One region of the Streptomyces sp. NPDC048288 genome, then DNA from elsewhere that is predicted to be linked to it. Evidence: riboswitches for the same ligand, from Rfam matches in the RefSeq annotation. Region 1 holds a riboswitch; each other region holds the start of a gene.
The links. A riboswitch is a leader RNA that binds a small molecule or an ion and turns the genes downstream of it on or off. The one in region 1 is predicted to bind cyclic di-AMP.

Region 1 (4,069 bases):
AGCTGGTCCAGGGTGCGGGCCGAGGCGATCGGGGCCGCGACGGTGGGCTGGGCCGCCAGCCAGGCGAGGGCGACGGTGGGGACGGGGGCCGAGTGGGTCTCGGCGATCTCGTCCAGGGCGGCGAGGACCCGCCGGCCGCGCTCGGACTCCAGGTACTGGGCGGCGCGGCCCGCGCGGGCGCTGTCGACCGTCGTGCCGGGACGGTACTTGCCGGTGAGGAAACCGGCGGCCAGGGAGAAGTACGGGACCGCGGCGAGGCCGGTGCGGGAGGCCAGGTCCTGGAGGGGGCCCTCGTAGGTGTCGCGGGAGACCAGGTTGTAGTGGGGCTGGAGGGCGACGTACCGGGCGAGGCCCTCGCGGTCGGAGAGGTCCAGGGACTCCTGGAGGCGCTCCGGCGTGATGTTGGACGCGGCGATGTGCCGGACCTTGCCCGCCCGCACCAGCTCGTCGAGCGCGCCGATGATCTCCTCGACCGGGATCTCCGGCTTGTCGAAGTGCGTGTAGTAGAGGTCGATGTGGTCGGTGCCGAGGCGGCGCAGGGAGGCGTCGGCGGCGGCCTTGATGTTGGCGGCGGACAGGCCGGGGTACTCGGGGTGCTGGCTGACCTTCGTCGCGATGACGATGTCGTCGCGGTTGCCGCGCGCCGTGACCCACTTGCCGATGATCGTCTCGGACTCGCCGCCCTGGTTGCCCTCGATCCAGGCCGTGTAGGAGTCGGCGGTGTCCACGAAGTTGCCGCCGGCGGCCGCGTAGGCGTCCAGGACGGCGAAGGAGGCGGCCTCGTCGGCGGTCCAGCCGAAGACGTTGCCACCGAGGGCGAGCGGGAAGACCTCGAGGTCGGAGGAGCCGAGTTCGCGAAGAGCAGTCATGCTCTGTATCAACGCGGGCCGCCCCGGCAGGCCATCCCGGCGCAGTACGAAGGTTTCGTAAACAGGCGCACGGGCGTCCCGCAGGGAACATCGCACGGGCGCCCCGCCGGGAACATCGGACGGCTGTCCGGCCGGAAACACCGCACGGATGTCCGGCCGGAGACACCGGACCGGCGGCCCGGACGCCGGGGGGTTGTCGTCGGGGCCGCCGGGGATCCCGGGGTTCGTGGTTCGTGGTTTGTGGTTCGTCGGGGGGGGGTGACCCGTTACGGGTTGAGGCCCTTGCCGCGCAGCCAGGTCATGGGGTCGATGCCGGTGGCCTGGCCGCCGGGGTGGACCTCCAGGTGGAGGTGCGGGCCGGTGACGTTGCCGGTGGCGCCCACGCGGCCGATGACATCGCCGGTGGCGACCTTCTGGCCGACGGAGACGCTGATCGACGACTGGTGGCAGAACCACAGCTCGGTGCCGTCGTCCAGGGTCAGGATCGTGCGGTAGCCGTAGGAGCCGGCCCAGCCCGCCTCGGTGACCGTGCCGCCGTGGACGGCCTTGATGAGCGTGCCGGTGGGCGCGGCGAAGTCGAGCCCGGTGTGGTAGCCGGAGGACCACATGGAGCCGGCCTGGCCGAAGGTGCCGGTGATCGTGTACGAGACGACCGGCAGCGTGTACTGCTTGGCCAGCGCGGCGAGGCGCTCCTTCTCGGCCTTCGCCTTGGCGTCGGCCTCGGCCTGCTCCTTGGCGTCGGCGGCCTTGGCGGCCGCCGCCTTCACCGCCTTGGCCTCGGCGTCGTAGACCGCCTTGTCGGCGGCGGCCACGGCCTTGGCGCTGGCCTTGGTGTCGAGCTGGTTCTGCTGCTGCTCGGCCTGGGCGATGATCCGGCTGCGCAGCGCCTCGCCGGCGTCGGACGAGGAGGAGTCCGCGTCGGTGGCGGTCGTCGCGGTGGTGACGCTGCTGAGCGCGGTCTGGGTGGCCTGGTGGCCGCCGCCCTCGCCTAGCAGGGAGTCGACGGACGACGGCAGGTCGGGCAGCGAGATGGAGACCGGCGGCTTGCCGGTGTTGGCGCTGGCCATGCCGCCCGCGCCGACGGCGGCGATGACGCCGACGCCGAGCACCGTGGAGCTGCGGGCGAGTCCGCCGCCCTTCTGCTTGGCGACGCGGTGCCGGCCGCGTGTCTGGGCGAGGGAATCCTCGGTGGGGTTCCACTCCTCCCAGGGGCCCTCGTCGGTGCGGTAGCTGCCGTAGCCGAAGGTGTCGGGTTGACGCTGGCTGGGCACGAACGGGGCTGTCGGAGCAGGCCGGTTGGACGCCACGCGGGCGCACTCCTTTCCTTCCGTCGCCTACCGGGTTAGCTGACGGGTTCGGAGCGGGAAGGTCTCCTACGCGCGTATACCGGCCGATTCCTACCGGCGGCAGCCGTGCGATTCACCCCAAGGTGGTGGTTCCCCGGTTCCCTTGCGGGATTCGGCGCGTGCGCGCGGAGCCGTCGCGGGTGACGGCTGGGACGACCGCGCTGCGTTATCGAACGTTAATAGACCCGGCTGTCAGATTCCAAGCTGTTCTCCTTGATCATTAAGCTTTCAAAGCATGGACTTACCAGCCACGACAGGTCAAAAACGGTCGAGTTGACCAGGCCTCCTGCTCAACACAGGAGTCACACACGTTTTGATGGTGACTCAGACGTTATGCGCAGGGCGGTCGTCCGGCCACCCTGTGTCACCTGCGACGGGCCCGGACATGACTCAGGGCCGGAATCCTTGTTCTTGGATTCCGGCCCTGAGTCATCAGTAGCGGGGACAGGATTTGAACCTGCGACCTCTGGGTTATGAGCCCAGCGAGCTACCGAGCTGCTCCACCCCGCGTCGGTGAAACCAGCATACGCCATCAGAAGCACGGGAGTCACACGGGTTAAAACCGGTGGGGTCCGCGGGGCCTCGGCTCCACACCTCCGCTCAGCCCGGCAGATGCCCGTTCGGTGCCTTCGCCGCGCTCTCGTACTCCGGCAGTACCAGCACCCGCACCCCCGCCTCCCGCAGCATCCCCGTCCCGTCGGCCGCGGTCACGAACGTGTCCGGCTCGCGCCACGCGGTCAGCACCCGCCGCACCCCGGCCCGGAGGATCAGCTCGGCGCAGGGGTGCGGGCGGGAGGCGCGGTGGGTGCAGGGTTCGAGGCTGGTGTAGACGGTGGCCGTGGGCAGGCGGGGGTCGGCCGGGGGGATCTTGGCCAGGGCCGCCTCCTCGGCGTGCACCACCGGGTCGCCGGCCTCCCGGGAGTGGCCGCGGGCCAGTTCCGTGCCGTCGGCCGCGACGACCACCGCGCCGACGCTGAACGCGGTCCGGGACGGCGGGCACTCGGCCGCCAGCTCGCAGGCGAGCCGCAGCCACGCCCGGTCCGCGGCGGACACCGACGCGTCCGCGCCGGGGGCGGTGGGCTCGTAGCGCATGAGGACGACGTCCTCGATCCGGCGGGTCTCGACCAGCCGCAGCCGCCCGCCCTGGTAGCCGCCCGGGCCGAACAGCCGGGGTGCCTTCGGGTCGCCGACGAGGAGCGGGGCGAGGACCAGCTGGAGTTCGTCGGCCAGGCCCTGCTGGAGGAGCTGGGTGTGGACGGTGCCGCCGCCCTCGACCATGAGGCGCCGTACGCCTCGTACGTCGTGCAGGTGCTCCAGGAGCGAGGGCCAGTCGAGGTCGGCGCCGAGGGGGACCACGTCGGCGGCGATGCCGAGGGCGCGGGCCCGCCGCGCGCCCTCGTCCGTCGTGTACACGGTCTTCTCGCCGCCGGTGTGCCAGAACCGCGCGTCCGGGTCGAGGTCGCCGGTCGCGGTGACCGTGACCTTGAGGGGGTACTCGGGCCGGCCGGCGGCGGTCCGGGCCGCGCGCCGCTCCGGGGAGTTGACCAGGAGCCGCGGGTTGTCCGCGCGGATGGTGCCGGCGCCGATCAGGATGGCGTCGACGGAGGCCCGCACCTCGTCGACGCGGTCGAAGTCGGCCGGGGAGGAGAGCAGCAGTCGGTCGGGGCCGGTGTCGTCGAGGTAGCCGTCGAGGGAGACGGCGGCGGACAGCAGGACGTGGGGGTACGGCATCGGACGCGCTCACTCTCGGCGGCGGGCTGTGAACTGGACGCTTGGTTAAAGTTTGAAACAAACCTACACTGGGTGTATGACGACTCGCTGGCTCACCTCGAAGGAGCAGCGCGCCTGGCGCGC
Region 2 (4,069 bases), on a different contig from region 1:
CCGGGCCCTCCAGCTTCTGGTCGGCCGCGTTGCGGAAGTCGAAGATCGTGTGCAGGCCGAGGGAGGCGAGGAACTCCGCGTCCGACTCCGTCGCGTGCGCCAGGTGCCCGCTGCGGAACAGGACGCCCGGCCGCACCCGCCGCCCGTCCACCGTCGGCAGGCCGCCCACGTCACGGAAGTTGCGCACACCGGCCAGCTCGGGCTCGGTCGACGGGACCTGCTGCGTCACGGGGGGCTCCTCCCGGCCGGCCCCGTCGGCGCTGCTCGTCGACGGGCACTGGATCGACCATACGACATCGGTTTCCGCGGGCAATGAGTTGTCCACAGGCGTTGCCTCAGGGGCCGGTAGACCTTGATGATGTTGGTGCTTGAGCGGATCTGTTGGCACCTGTGTGAGGTTTCTCGATGGTGGACATCGCCGAAAACGGTCGTACCTGGCTCCTGTCGGGCCCCGGCAGCAGCTACGCGCTGCATCTGACGGAGGCCGACGAACTGCTCCACCTGCACTGGGGGCCCAGGATCCGGCTCGCCGACGCCGAGGAGCTCAGCACCCGCGCGCTGCCCGAGTACTGGGCCTTCGAGTCCCCCCTGGACGGCCGCGAGGAGTACCCGGTCGAGGGCGGCCCCCGGTTCGTGCGCCCCGCGCTGTCCGTGCGCACCGAGGAGCGCCGGGGCACCGAGTGGGCCTTCGAGGCGTACGAGGTCGAGGAGGACGAGCTCCGGCTGCGCTTCACGGACGACGGGATCGTCATCACCCTGCACTACCGGATGCGCGGCGATGTCGTCGAGCGCTGGGTGACCGTCGGCAACGGGGGGCACGCACCCCTGGAGCTGCTGCGCGCCGACCCCGCCACCTGGACCCTGCCCGACCGCGAGGGCTGGCGGCTCTCCCAGCTGCACGGCCGCTGGGCCGCCGAGTCCCGGCTGGTCAGCGCCCCGCTCACCTACGGCGAGAAGGTCATCGGCAGCCGACGCGGCCACACCGGCCACCAGCACCTGCCCTGGGTCGCCCTCGACACCGACGCCACCGAGGAGCGCGGCGAGGTCTGGGGCTGTGCCCTCGGCTGGTCCGGCTCCTGGCGGATCGCCGTCGCCCAACTCCCCGACGCGCGCGTCCAGATCACCGGCGGCGCCGGCTACGACGACTCGGGCCTGCTGATGCTGGCCGAGGGCGAGTCGTACACCAGCCCGGTCTTCGCCGCCCTGTGGACCGACGGCGGCTTCGGCGGGGCCAGCCGCGCCTGGCACGCCTACCAGCGGGCGTACGTCATCCCGGACGCCGACCGCGACCGGCCGGTGCTGTTCAACTCCTGGGAGGCCACCACCTTCGACATCTCCGAGGAGCAGCAGGCCACCCTCGCCCGGCGGGCCGCCGCGATCGGCGTCGAACTGTTCGTGGTGGACGACGGCTGGTTCGGCGCCCGCACCAGCGACCGCGCGGGCCTCGGCGACTGGACCCCCAACCCGGACCGCTTCCCGAAGGGCCTCAAGCCCCTCGCCGACTATGTGCACGCCCTCGGCATGCAGTTCGGCATCTGGGTCGAGCCCGAGATGGTCAACGCGGACAGCGACCTGTACCGCGCCCACCCCGACTGGGTCCAGTACCAGCAGGGGCGGAAGCGGACGGAGCTGCGCAACCAGCTCGTCCTCAACCTCGCCCGCGAGGACGTCCAGGAGTACCTCTGGCAGCAGCTCGACACCCTGCTGTCCAGCGCCTCGATCGACTACGTCAAGTGGGACTTCAACCGCTGCTTCACCGACGCGGGCTGGCCCGGCGAGCCCTACCCGCAGCGTCTGTGGGTCGACCACGTGCGCGGGCTGTACGCCCTGCTCGACCGGATCCGCGCGGCCCACCCGAACGTCGCCATCGAGTCCTGCTCCGGCGGTGGCGGCCGGATCGACCTCGGCATCATGAGCCGTACCGACGAGGTGTGGACCTCCGACAACACCGACCCGCTGGACCGGCTCGCCATCCAGCACGGCTTCAGCCAGATCCACCCCGCGCGGGTGATGTCCGCCTGGGTCACCGACAGCCCGAACCACCAGCTCAACGGCCGGGTCAGCTCGCTGCGTTTCCGGTTCGTCAGCTCCATGGCCGGTGCGCTCGGCGTCGGCGGCGACCTCTCGCAGTGGACCGAGGAGGAGCTCGCCGAGGCCGGCCGCTGGGTGGAGCTCTACAAGGAGATCCGGCCGCTGGTGCAGCGCGGCGACCAGTTCCGGCTGCGGCCGCCGACCGGCGGGCTCAGCGCCGTGCAGTACACCCTCGGCGACGAGACGGTCGTCCTCGCCTGGCTCCAGGCGCAGAGCTACGGCGAGCCGGCGCCGGCGCTGCGGCTGCGGGGGCTCGACCCGACCGCGTCGTACGAATGCCGCGAAACGGGCGAAGTGCACCGGGGTGCCGTTCTGTTGCACCACGGTCTGCGCACCGGCCTGAAGGGCGACCTGGATGCGACGGTTCTCCGGCTGCGACGCATCTGAGTCTTCTGTCCGAATTGGCGTCTTCGCTCCCCTTCATTCCAACTCGCTCTGGAATAAAGGGGAGTGATGGGCGAGTGCGTGAGGAGCGTCATATTCGTGACCGTCCGTCGCGCGTCATGTTCACGTAATTCTCGGCTTTCGCTGAGGAATTGATAAACGCGGGCCGATGGAATTCACGGAGGGTGACCGTGATGTCCCGTAACGGATCAAGCGAAACTCGGACAGAGGGAACCAGTCGCTTGTCCGGGTGCGTCCTGCTCGCTTACGTTCGCCACGCATCCGGACGGAACGCCGAATCCTGCCGCCGTCCGGAGTCCCCACACACACTCACCCGTGCCCGGCAGGAGCGGGGGACCCACCAGGTATGACCGCCTGTTCCGGTTCCCGGGACGGCTAGGGGTGTAGTCACGCGTTCCCGTGTGGCCGGGCAGCTCCAGCCCGAACCCGACAGCTCACCCCGCAGGCGCCGGAGAGGAAACGCGCCATGCCCGCGAAGGGTAAGCACCGCCGTCCCAAGGCCCAGCGATTCACCCGCTCGATGGCCGTCGCCGGAACCGGCGGCGCCGCGCTGGCGCTGCCGCTCATGGGGGCCGCCGGCGCCCACGCGGCCACCGCGCAGTCCGTTCCCGAAAAGGCCGCGCAGTCGCTGCCGGGCGTCCAGAAGTCGGCAATGAAGAAGACGGCGGCCGTACGGAAGTCCGCCGCCGCGCATTCCGCGCACCGCACCTACACGGTGGTCCCCGGCGATTATCTCTCGAAGATCGCGCGTGACCAGAACGTCAGCGGCGGCTGGCACCGGCTCTACGCCGACAACCGGCAGGCCGTCGGCGACAACCCCTCGCTGATCCACCCGGGTCTCAAGCTCACGCTCGACGGCCGCCGCGCCACGACGACGGACGACACCACGGACTCCGGCTACCGGTCCGAGGCGCGGGCCTCCGACTCCTCGTCGCCCGCGCCGTCTTCTTCATCCCCTTCGTCCTCTTCGTCGTCCTCCGCGGACGCCTCCGCGGCGAACGCCTCCGGCTTCAGCCTCCCGGTCGTCGGTGCCACCGTCGGCACCGGCTACCACGTGGCCGGCGGCATGTGGTCCAGCGGTTACCACACGGGCGTCGACTTCGTCGTCCCGACCGGTACCCCGGTCAAGGCCGTCGGCGCCGGCACGGTCGTCACGGCCGGCTGGGGCGGCTCCTACGGCAACCAGGTCGTCATCCGGCTCGCCGACGGCTACTACGCGCAGTACGGCCACCTCTCCGCCCTCTCCGTCTCGGTCGGCCAGACCGTGACCGCGGGCCAGCAGGTCGGCCTCTCCGGCGCGACCGGCAACGTGACCGGCCCGCACCTGCACTTCGAGATCCGCACCACCCCCGACTACGGCTCGGACGTGGACCCGGTCGCCTACCTCCGCTCCAAGGGTCTCGCCGTCGGCTGATCCGACGCCCCGCCGCCCTGCCGCACACTCCGAAGGCCGGACCCCCGATCCCCGGGTCCGGCCTTCGGCACGTTGCGTTCTCGTGGCGGGAGTGTTCAGGGCATCGACAACGAAGGCGGTGCGGCGGCAGAGTGATCCCGTTGCATGCAAGCGCTTTCC
Region 3 (4,069 bases), on a different contig from region 1:
TGGCGAAGGCGTTGTTGGACTGGTTGCCGATGTAGTCGTGGAAGTGGTGGGCGCCGTTGGAGACACCGGGCGCGACGATCACGTTGTCCGAGTTGAACAGGCCGTTCGCGTTGACGCCGCAGCTGGAGGCGAAGGTGCCGGTGGAGCCGCCGGACTGCTCGGCCGGGGTCCGCACATTGGGCTGGACGGTGGTGATGTCGGCGTAGTCGGCGGCGACCGGACCGTTGCCGCCCTGACCGGGCGTGGCGCTGTCCTGGGGTGCCGCCGACTGCTCGCCGTCCTGGTTCGAGGAGCGCAGGGTGCAGGCGGCGAGGTCGTCGAGGCCCTGGGGGCGGTCGCCCTCGCGGCCGATGGCGTCGGCGATCCGGCCGAGCGTCCCGGACCGCTTCTCCTTCAGCGGATTCATGATCGTCTGGTCGGCGAGGCCGGGGTTCTGCTCGATCGCCGCGGCGGATTCCTTGAGTTGCTGGTAGGCGGCCGCGATCTGCTGGTCCAGCTCGGCGAGTTCACGGTCGACGTCGGACCGGGCCCCGTCGGGCACCGCCGTCAACTCGCTGCCGACGTCGGGGCAGTAGACCGTGGGCGCGGAGAACACCTGGCCCTGCCAGGGCTGCTGGTCCGAGCCGCCCTCGGTGGCCGACGCGTAGACGTTCACCGCGACCAGCCCTCCCCCGCCGAGCATCAGCGCGACCGCTGCGAAGGTCGCGCGTCGTGCACCGGTCGGTCGTCTGCGCCTGTTGCGTCTCAAGGTCGTACTCACGGTCGTACCCCTGCGTGGTCGTGGGCGGCCGGGCATGGAAATCCCCGGCTTCATACGGACCGCGGCGCCGCCGTGTTCAACGGCCTCAGAAATTCACGGTGACCTCACAGGAAGCATCATCATGGAGTGACCGACTGACCGCAGAGGGTATTCACCAGGAGTCCGGATCGCGCCGCGCGATTTTTATATTTCATGGGAAACTGGTGCGAAAACGGCGGGGAGGTGACCCTGTCATGAGTGCGGCGGAGATCGACTACGCGGCGGTGTTCCAGACACTGCCCGGGATGGTGGCCCTGTTGACCCCCGAGTTGGTGTACGCGGACGCCAACGAGGAGTTCCTGCGCATGGCCGGGCGCAAGCGCGAGGACATGATCGGCCGGTACCTCTTCGACGTGTTCCCGGACAACCCGAACGACAGCACCGCGACCGGCATGCGCAACCTGGAGACCTCACTGCTGCGGGTGCTGGCCACCGGCGAGCGGGACACCATGGCCCTGCAGCGGTACGACGTGGAGCTCCCCGACCGGCCCGGGCACTGGGAGCAGCGCTACTGGAGCCCGGTGAACGTGCCGGTCCTCGGCCCGGACGGGAAGGTCGTGCTGCTGGTGCACCGGGTCGAGGAGGTCACCGAGCTGATCCGGGCGCGCCGGACCGTCGGCGACGGCCGGACCCAGGTCCTGGAGGCCGAGCTGTACCGGCGCGCGGGCGAACTGCAGGAGATCAACGAACGGCTGCGGCAGGCGCACGCCCGGGAGCGCGAGGTGGCGGTCGCCCTGCAGGAGGCGATGCTGCCCGCGCCCCGGCAGCTGGAGCACCACCGGGCGGCGGTGCGCTACCGGCCGGCCACCGGGTCGCTGCACGTGTGCGGCGACTGGTACGACCTGGTCGACCTGGTCAGCGGCGACCGCATCGGCGTCTCGGTCGGCGACGTGGTCGGGCACGGGCTCGAAGCGGCCTGTGTCATGGGGCAGTTGCGCAGTGCGCTCAGCGCGGTCTCCCGGGTGGCCGAAGGCCCGGCGCAGGCGCTCGGCGTGCTGGGGCGGTACGCGCATGTGATCGACGGTGCCGAGTCGGCCACCGCCGTGACGGCGTTCGTCGACTTCGCCCGCCACACGGTCACCTACAGCAGCGCCGGGCATCCGCCGCCCGCCCTGCTGCACCCCGGCGGACGGGTGGAACTCCTCGACCGGGCCACCGATCCCCCGCTCGACGCCCGCCCCGATCCGCGACCGCGCCCGCAGGCCGTCACCGCGTTCGAGGACGGCGCCACCCTTGTCCTCTATACCGACGGACTCATCGAGCGCCGCCGCGAGGACATCGACACCGGGCTCGCCCGGCTCACCCGATCCCTCGCCGCACACCGCGAGTTGGACCCGGAAAATCTCGCCGATGCCGTCCTCTGGGAGCTGCTGCCGCCGGAGGGCGCGACCGACGACACCGCCCTGGTCGTCGTACGACTGTGATCTGCGGATGCGCGAAATGCCGCCCCGCGCAGCCCCATACCGAACAGTACGACGAACATCACAAATACGTATCGGACATTACGCACGTCAACCTTCACACGAGTGACACAAGTTGGCTAAGTTGACGGGTAAGCCGCTCGGCTCCCCCCGGCGAATCCCGTCGGGCCGCGCGGCCTCCGCCGAGTCCGGTGCCCTCGTGGGGCGATCCGGAGCCGGGGACCCAACCGATCACTGGGGTGAATCGGCCAACTGCCCACAAGGGCAAGGGCCGTAGGGCATACCTTCCGGATTCGACGCCCGAACCCGACAGCTAACCCGGTAGGCGGAGTACGGAAGGAGCACGACCCCCATGGCGTCCGAGAGCCGTGACGAGGTTCGACAGCGGATCAACAACCTCTACGACCAGGCCGAGAACGCCACCGGGAACTACAACGCCACCCGTGCGATGAGCGGAGGCTCGCGCTCACGCGGTGTCCCGCTGTTCAAGCGGCCCCGCCGTGACGATCCGGGGCTGGACAACATCGCGCGGGAGTGGTTCGACGGCGCGCGTTCGAGGCTGGGGCCGAGTGTCCCCGCCGCGCTGCCCTCCGACCGCATGCCCGGCCGGCCCGGCCCGCGCCGGCCCGTCAGCTCCATGGCCGCCGACCTGCTCGGCCAGCTGGAGGGCTCCGGTCCGTCCCGGCTGGAGCTGACCGCGGGACCGTCGGGGCAGACCGAGATCGAGGTCGTCCGCGAGCTGCCGGCGCGCCCGAAGCTGGAGCTGACGGCCGGGCCCGCCGCCGCGCTGCCCGCCGGGCCGTCGAGCCCGCCCAAGGCCCTGTCCGCCGCCGCGCCGCAGCGGGCCGCGCCGGGCACCTCCAAGACCAGGAACCAGCTCAAGATCGCCAAGGCCCGTGAGCTGCTGTCCCAGCGCACCGGACAGCGTGCGGTGGCGGCGCTCGAAGCGGCCCCCGCCGCGCGGCAGCAGATCGCGCAGCAGCAGATCTCGTGGGGCGTCTCCGCGCCCCAGGCCCCGGCGCAGCAGCAGTGGGCGGCCCCCGCCATGGGCATCCCGGCCCAGCGCACCGACAGCGGCTCCTTCGGGTCCGGCGCGCCCGCCGGCCCGGGCAGGCTCCCGGCGCCGACCCCGTCGGACACCGGCACCATCCCCGTCGTGTCCCCCTCGGACACCGGCACCTTCCGCATCATGTCCCCCAGCGCCGGCACCCCCCAGCGCAGGAACCCGGCCGGCGCCGGCGCGTCCCGCGGCATGGCCCCCGGCGGTGCGGGCACGCCCCAGCCGATGCCCCCGATGGACGCCGCCGCCTCCCGCGTGATGAGCCCGGGCAGCGCCCCCGCGACCCAGGTCATGCCCCCCGTGGACATGGGCGCCTCGCGCGTCATGAGCCCGGGCGGTGCGGGCGCGCCCCAGGCCATGCCCCCGATGGACGCCGCCGCCTCGCGCGTGATGAGCCCGGGTAGCGCCCCCGCGACGCAGGTCATGCCCACGGTGGACACGGGCGCCTCCCGCGTCATGAGCCCGGGCAGTGCCGGCGCGCCCCAGCAGATGCCCCCGATGGACCTCGGCGCCTCCCGGGTGATGAGCCCGGGCAGTGCCCCCGCGACGCAGGTCATGCCTCCGGTGGACATGGGCGCCGCGCGTGTCATGAGCCCGGGCGGTGCGGGCACGCCCCAGCAGATGCCCCCGATGGACGCCGCCGCCTCCCGCGTCATGAGCCCGGGCAGCGCCCCCGCCACCCAGGCCATGCCTCAGATGGACACCAGCGGCTCCCGGGTCATGACCCCGGGCGGTACGGGTTCCTACCCGGCCGCCGGGCCCATGGACATGGGCGGTGTCCCGACCCCG
Region 4 (4,069 bases), on a different contig from region 1:
CGCGCGGTCGCCGATGCCGCGCTTGGGGACGTTGAGGATGCGGCGCAGCGGGACGGAGTCCTCCGGGTTGGCCAGCACCCGCAGATAGGCGAGGACGTCCCGGACCTCCTTGCGCTCGTAGAAGCGGACACCGCCGACGACCTTGTACGGCAGGCCGACGCGGATGAAGATCTCCTCGAAGACACGGGACTGGGCGTTGGTGCGGTAGAAGACGGCGACATCGCCGGCCTTCGCCTCGCCCGCGTCCGTCAGACGGTCTATCTCGTCGGCGACGAACTGCGCCTCGTCGTGCTCGGTGTCGGCGACGTAGCCGGTGATCTGCGCGCCCGCGCCCGCGTTGGTCCACAGGTTCTTGGGGCGGCGGGACTCGTTGCGCTCGATGACCGCGTTGGCGGCGGAGAGGATCGTCTGCGTGGAGCGGTAGTTCTGCTCCAGGAGGATCGTCGTCGCGTTCGGGTAGTCCTCCTCGAACTGGAGGATGTTGCGGATCGTCGCGCCCCGGAAGGCGTAGATCGACTGGTCGGCGTCGCCGACGACGCAGAGCTCCGCCGGGGGCAGGTCGTGCTCGGCGGGCGGGGTGGTCTCCTCGGGCGCACCGGTGCCGACCAGCTCGCGCACAAGGGCGTACTGGGCGTGGTTGGTGTCCTGGTACTCGTCGACCAGGACGTGCCGGAAGCGGCGGCGGTAGTGCTCGGCGACGTCCGGGAAGGCGCGCAGCAGGTTGACCGTGGTCATGATCAGGTCGTCGAAGTCGAGGGCGTTCGCCTCGCGCAGCCGCGACTGGTAGAGGGCGTAGGCCTGGGCGAGGGTCTTCTCGAAGCCGTCGCTCGCGCGGGCGGCGAAGTCCTCCTCGTCGACCAGCTCGTTCTTCAGGTTGCTGACCTGGGCGCTGAACGACTTCGGCGGGTAGCGCTTGGGGTCGAGGTCCAGGTCGCGGCAGACCAGGGCCATCAGCCGCTTGGAGTCGGCCGCGTCGTAGATCGAGAAGGAGGAGGTGAAGCCGAGCTTCTTGCTCTCCCTGCGCAGGATCCGCACGCAGGCGCTGTGGAAGGTCATCACCCACATCGCGTTCGCGCGCGGGCCGACGAGCTGCTCGACGCGCTCCTTCATCTCGCCCGCGGCCTTGTTGGTGAAGGTGATCGCGAGGATCTGGCCCGGGTGGACATGGCGCTCGCCGAGGAGGTGGGCGATGCGGTGGGTGAGCACGCGCGTCTTGCCGGAGCCGGCGCCGGCCACGATGAGCAGCGGGGAGCCGGCGTGCACGACCGCCGCCCGCTGGTTGTCGTTCAGTCCGTCCAGGAGCGCCGCCGCGTCCAGGGCGGGGCGGGGGGCGCCGTCGCGGTAGTGGGCGTCCCGGTCCGGGGGCGCGTCGAACTTCCCGCCGAACAGGTCGTCCGGAATCGGCTCCGGTACGTGCTCGTCCTCGGGCGGCGGCGGGGGTTCCTCCTCGTGGCCGCGCGGGGGCTGGAGGCTCGCCAGGAAGCTGTCGTCAAAGAGGCTGCTCATCGCTCTCCGAGTCTAGGCCGCCCCACTGACAACCGGCCGCCACCCCGAAAACTCGCCCGGGTGACCGCACGGATTCCCTCCGTCACGGCCGGTCGGCGCACGTCACGCGCGGCTGCGAGCGGCCGAGGGCGACCACGCGGGTCCGGAAGCCGCCGCATCGAACACCCGGCAAATCGCCCACAACACCCTGAATCACCCGGCCCGAACTCGCCCGAACGCCAAGGTCACGAAAATGTATCGGGCATATCGCACATCAACCTTCACACGGGCCACACGAGTTGGCTAGCGTGCCGGTCAGGCCGTACGACACCCACCGGCGAACGTCGCCGGGCCGTACGGCCTCCGCCGAGTCCGGGACGCCCTCGCGCGTCCGGAGCCGGGGACCCACACCGACCTTGGGGTGAATCGGTCCCAACTCCCCTCCCGGGGAGGGACCGTAGGGCAACCCTTCCGAACCACCCGCCCGAACCCGACAGCTAACTCGGTAGGCGGAACATGGAAGGAGTCGCCTCCGTTGGCGTCGCACCGCAAGTCCCGCCCCTCGGGAACGCGCGTAGCAGGCATACGCACCCCCGCCCTGGCCACCGCCGCCCTCACCTCCGTCGCCCTGCTCTCGCAGACGGCCAACGCCGCGCCCTCCGCGGACGGCAAGCCGAGCATGGAGGAGGTGGAGAAGAAGGTCGACGACCTCTACCGGCAGGCCGAGTCGGCGACCGAGAAGTACAACGCGGCCAAGGAGAAGACCGGTACGCAGCGCAAGCAGGTCGACACCCTGCTCGACGACGTGGCCAAGCGCACGGACCGGCTGAACAAGGCGCGTGAGGAGCTGGGGTCGTTCGCCGCGGCCCAGTACCGGACCGGCGCCAGCGCCCCCGACACGGCGACCTTCCTGCTCGCGGACAGTCCGCAGGACTACTTCGACCAGACGCAGCTGATGAGCCGGCTGACCTCGCGCCAGAAGGACGCGGTCGACGACTACGCCACCCAGCAGTCCGCGACCATGAAGAAGCGGCAGGAGGCCGCCAAGAGCCTCGAGACGCTCACCGAGACGCAGGACGACCTCAAGACCGCCAAGACCACCGTCCAGACGAAACTGGCCTCCGCGCGGGAGCTGCTCTCCAAGCTGACGGCGCAGGAGAAGGCGCGGCTGGCCCAGATCGAGAAGCAGAAGCAGGAGGCGGCGGCGCGCAAGGCCGCGGAGCTCGCGAAGCAGCAGGCGGCCGCCGCTGCCGCGGCCGAGCAGGACACCTCGTCGTCCTCCTCGTCGACGTCGTCCTCCAGCGGCTCCTCGTCCTCCGACTCCTCCTACGCCACGAAGGCCGCCAAGGCCATCGCCTTCGCCCGCGCGCAGATCGGCAAGCCGTACGTCTGGGGAGCGACCGGCCCCGGCTCCTACGACTGCTCCGGGCTCTCGCAGGCCGCCTGGAAGGCCGCGGGCGTCTCCCTGCCGCGCACCACCTACGACCAGGTGAACGCCGGCACCACCGTCTCCCTCGCCGACGCCCAGCCCGGCGACCTGGTCTTCTTCTACGACGACGTCAGCCACGTCGGCATCTACATCGGCAACGGCATGATGATCCACGCCCCGAAGCCCGGCGCGTACGTCCGGGAGGAGTCGATCTACTACGGCGGCGAGTCGATCATCCACAGCGTGGTGCGACCGGCTTGAGCTGACGGGGACAGGGGGCGGGACCGGGGCCGGGGCGGGCCGGGCCGGGGGCGCACGTCGCCGAGCCTCGGGCGCCCCGCGCCCACTCCCCTGTCCCGCGCCCGCGCGGTTTTCGCACTCCTCGCGCGCGTGCCCCGGCCACACCGCGGGTGATGCTCCTTAGCATCGGCGACATGTCGGGCAATTCCCCCTTCCGCGCCTGGTGGGCGCAGCGTCCGCCGGCGGCCGGGGCCGCCGTGATGGCCACCGGCATCGTGTCGGTCGGTCTGCATCTCACGGGGGCCGAGACCCTGTCCCGGATCGCGCTGGTGCTGGCGTGTGTGGCGTGGGCGGGGCTGGCCGTGGACTTCGTCGCGCGCCTGCTGCTGGACCGCGGGCGGTGGCTGACGGACGCGCGGACGCCGGGCGCGCTCACCGCGGTGGCGGCCACGACGGTGCTGGGGACGCGGTTCTCGGCGCTCGGCCGGCAGACCCTCGCCGAGGCCCTGCTGGCGCTGTCGGCGGTGCTGTGGCCGCCGCTGCTGATCCTCGTCGTACGGCACTGGACGCGGCGCATGCCCGGTGCGGTGTTCCTGGACTGTGTGGCCACGCAGGGGCTGGCCGTCCTGGCCGCGACGCTGGCGGCGGCCCTGACGGCGGCCTGGCTCGCGCACGCCGCGCTGGTGCTGTTCTGGCTGGGGCTGGTGCTGTACGGGTTCGCCCTGGCCCGCTTCGACCGGCGGCAGGTCCTGGAGGGGCCCGGCGACCAGTGGATCGCGGGCGGGGCGCTCGCGATCTCCGCGCTGGCCGGGGCGAAGCTGCTGGCCGCCGACAGCGCCCGGCTGTACCTGTGGAACGACGACGACCGGGGCGTGCTGCGCACGGTGACGGTGGCGCTGCTGGTCCTGGACCTCG

Region 2: it holds a riboswitch for cyclic di-AMP, as region 1 does, so the genes downstream of both, ACGFZS_RS26415 (peptidoglycan DD-metalloendopeptidase family protein) here and ACGFZS_RS11225 (M23 family metallopeptidase) in region 1, are expected to answer to the same signal.
Region 3: it holds a riboswitch for cyclic di-AMP, as region 1 does, so the genes downstream of both, ACGFZS_RS17950 (NlpC/P60 family protein) here and ACGFZS_RS11225 (M23 family metallopeptidase) in region 1, are expected to answer to the same signal.
Region 4: it holds a riboswitch for cyclic di-AMP, as region 1 does, so the genes downstream of both, ACGFZS_RS13405 (NlpC/P60 family protein) here and ACGFZS_RS11225 (M23 family metallopeptidase) in region 1, are expected to answer to the same signal.

The regions. Positions count from the first base shown of each region.
Region 1 is NZ_JBICZD010000002.1:1,056,155-1,060,223, reverse strand. It holds gene ACGFZS_RS11230 (aldo/keto reductase) at 1-869, opposite strand, end outside; gene ACGFZS_RS11225 (M23 family metallopeptidase) at 1,136-2,176, opposite strand; cyclic di-AMP (ydaO/yuaA leader) riboswitch at 2,184-2,343, opposite strand; tRNA gene ACGFZS_RS11220 (tRNA-Met) at 2,652-2,725, opposite strand; gene ACGFZS_RS11215 (dihydrofolate reductase family protein) at 2,816-3,946, opposite strand; gene ACGFZS_RS11210 (MarR family transcriptional regulator) at 4,023-4,069, shown strand, end outside.
Region 2 is NZ_JBICZD010000007.1:341,444-345,512, forward strand. It holds gene ACGFZS_RS26405 (tyrosine-protein phosphatase) at 1-229, opposite strand, end outside; gene ACGFZS_RS26410 (alpha-galactosidase) at 406-2,478, shown strand; cyclic di-AMP (ydaO/yuaA leader) riboswitch at 2,797-2,957, shown strand; gene ACGFZS_RS26415 (peptidoglycan DD-metalloendopeptidase family protein) at 2,963-3,910, shown strand.
Region 3 is NZ_JBICZD010000004.1:562,487-566,555, reverse strand. It holds gene ACGFZS_RS17960 (DUF1996 domain-containing protein) at 1-682, opposite strand, end outside; gene ACGFZS_RS17955 (PP2C family protein-serine/threonine phosphatase) at 994-2,223, shown strand; cyclic di-AMP (ydaO/yuaA leader) riboswitch at 2,391-2,564, shown strand; gene ACGFZS_RS17950 (NlpC/P60 family protein) at 2,573-4,069, shown strand, end outside.
Region 4 is NZ_JBICZD010000003.1:468,660-472,728, forward strand. It holds gene pcrA (DNA helicase PcrA) at 1-1,506, opposite strand, end outside; cyclic di-AMP (ydaO/yuaA leader) riboswitch at 1,840-2,012, shown strand; gene ACGFZS_RS13405 (NlpC/P60 family protein) at 2,021-3,175, shown strand; gene ACGFZS_RS13410 (tellurite resistance/C4-dicarboxylate transporter family protein) at 3,349-4,069, shown strand, end outside.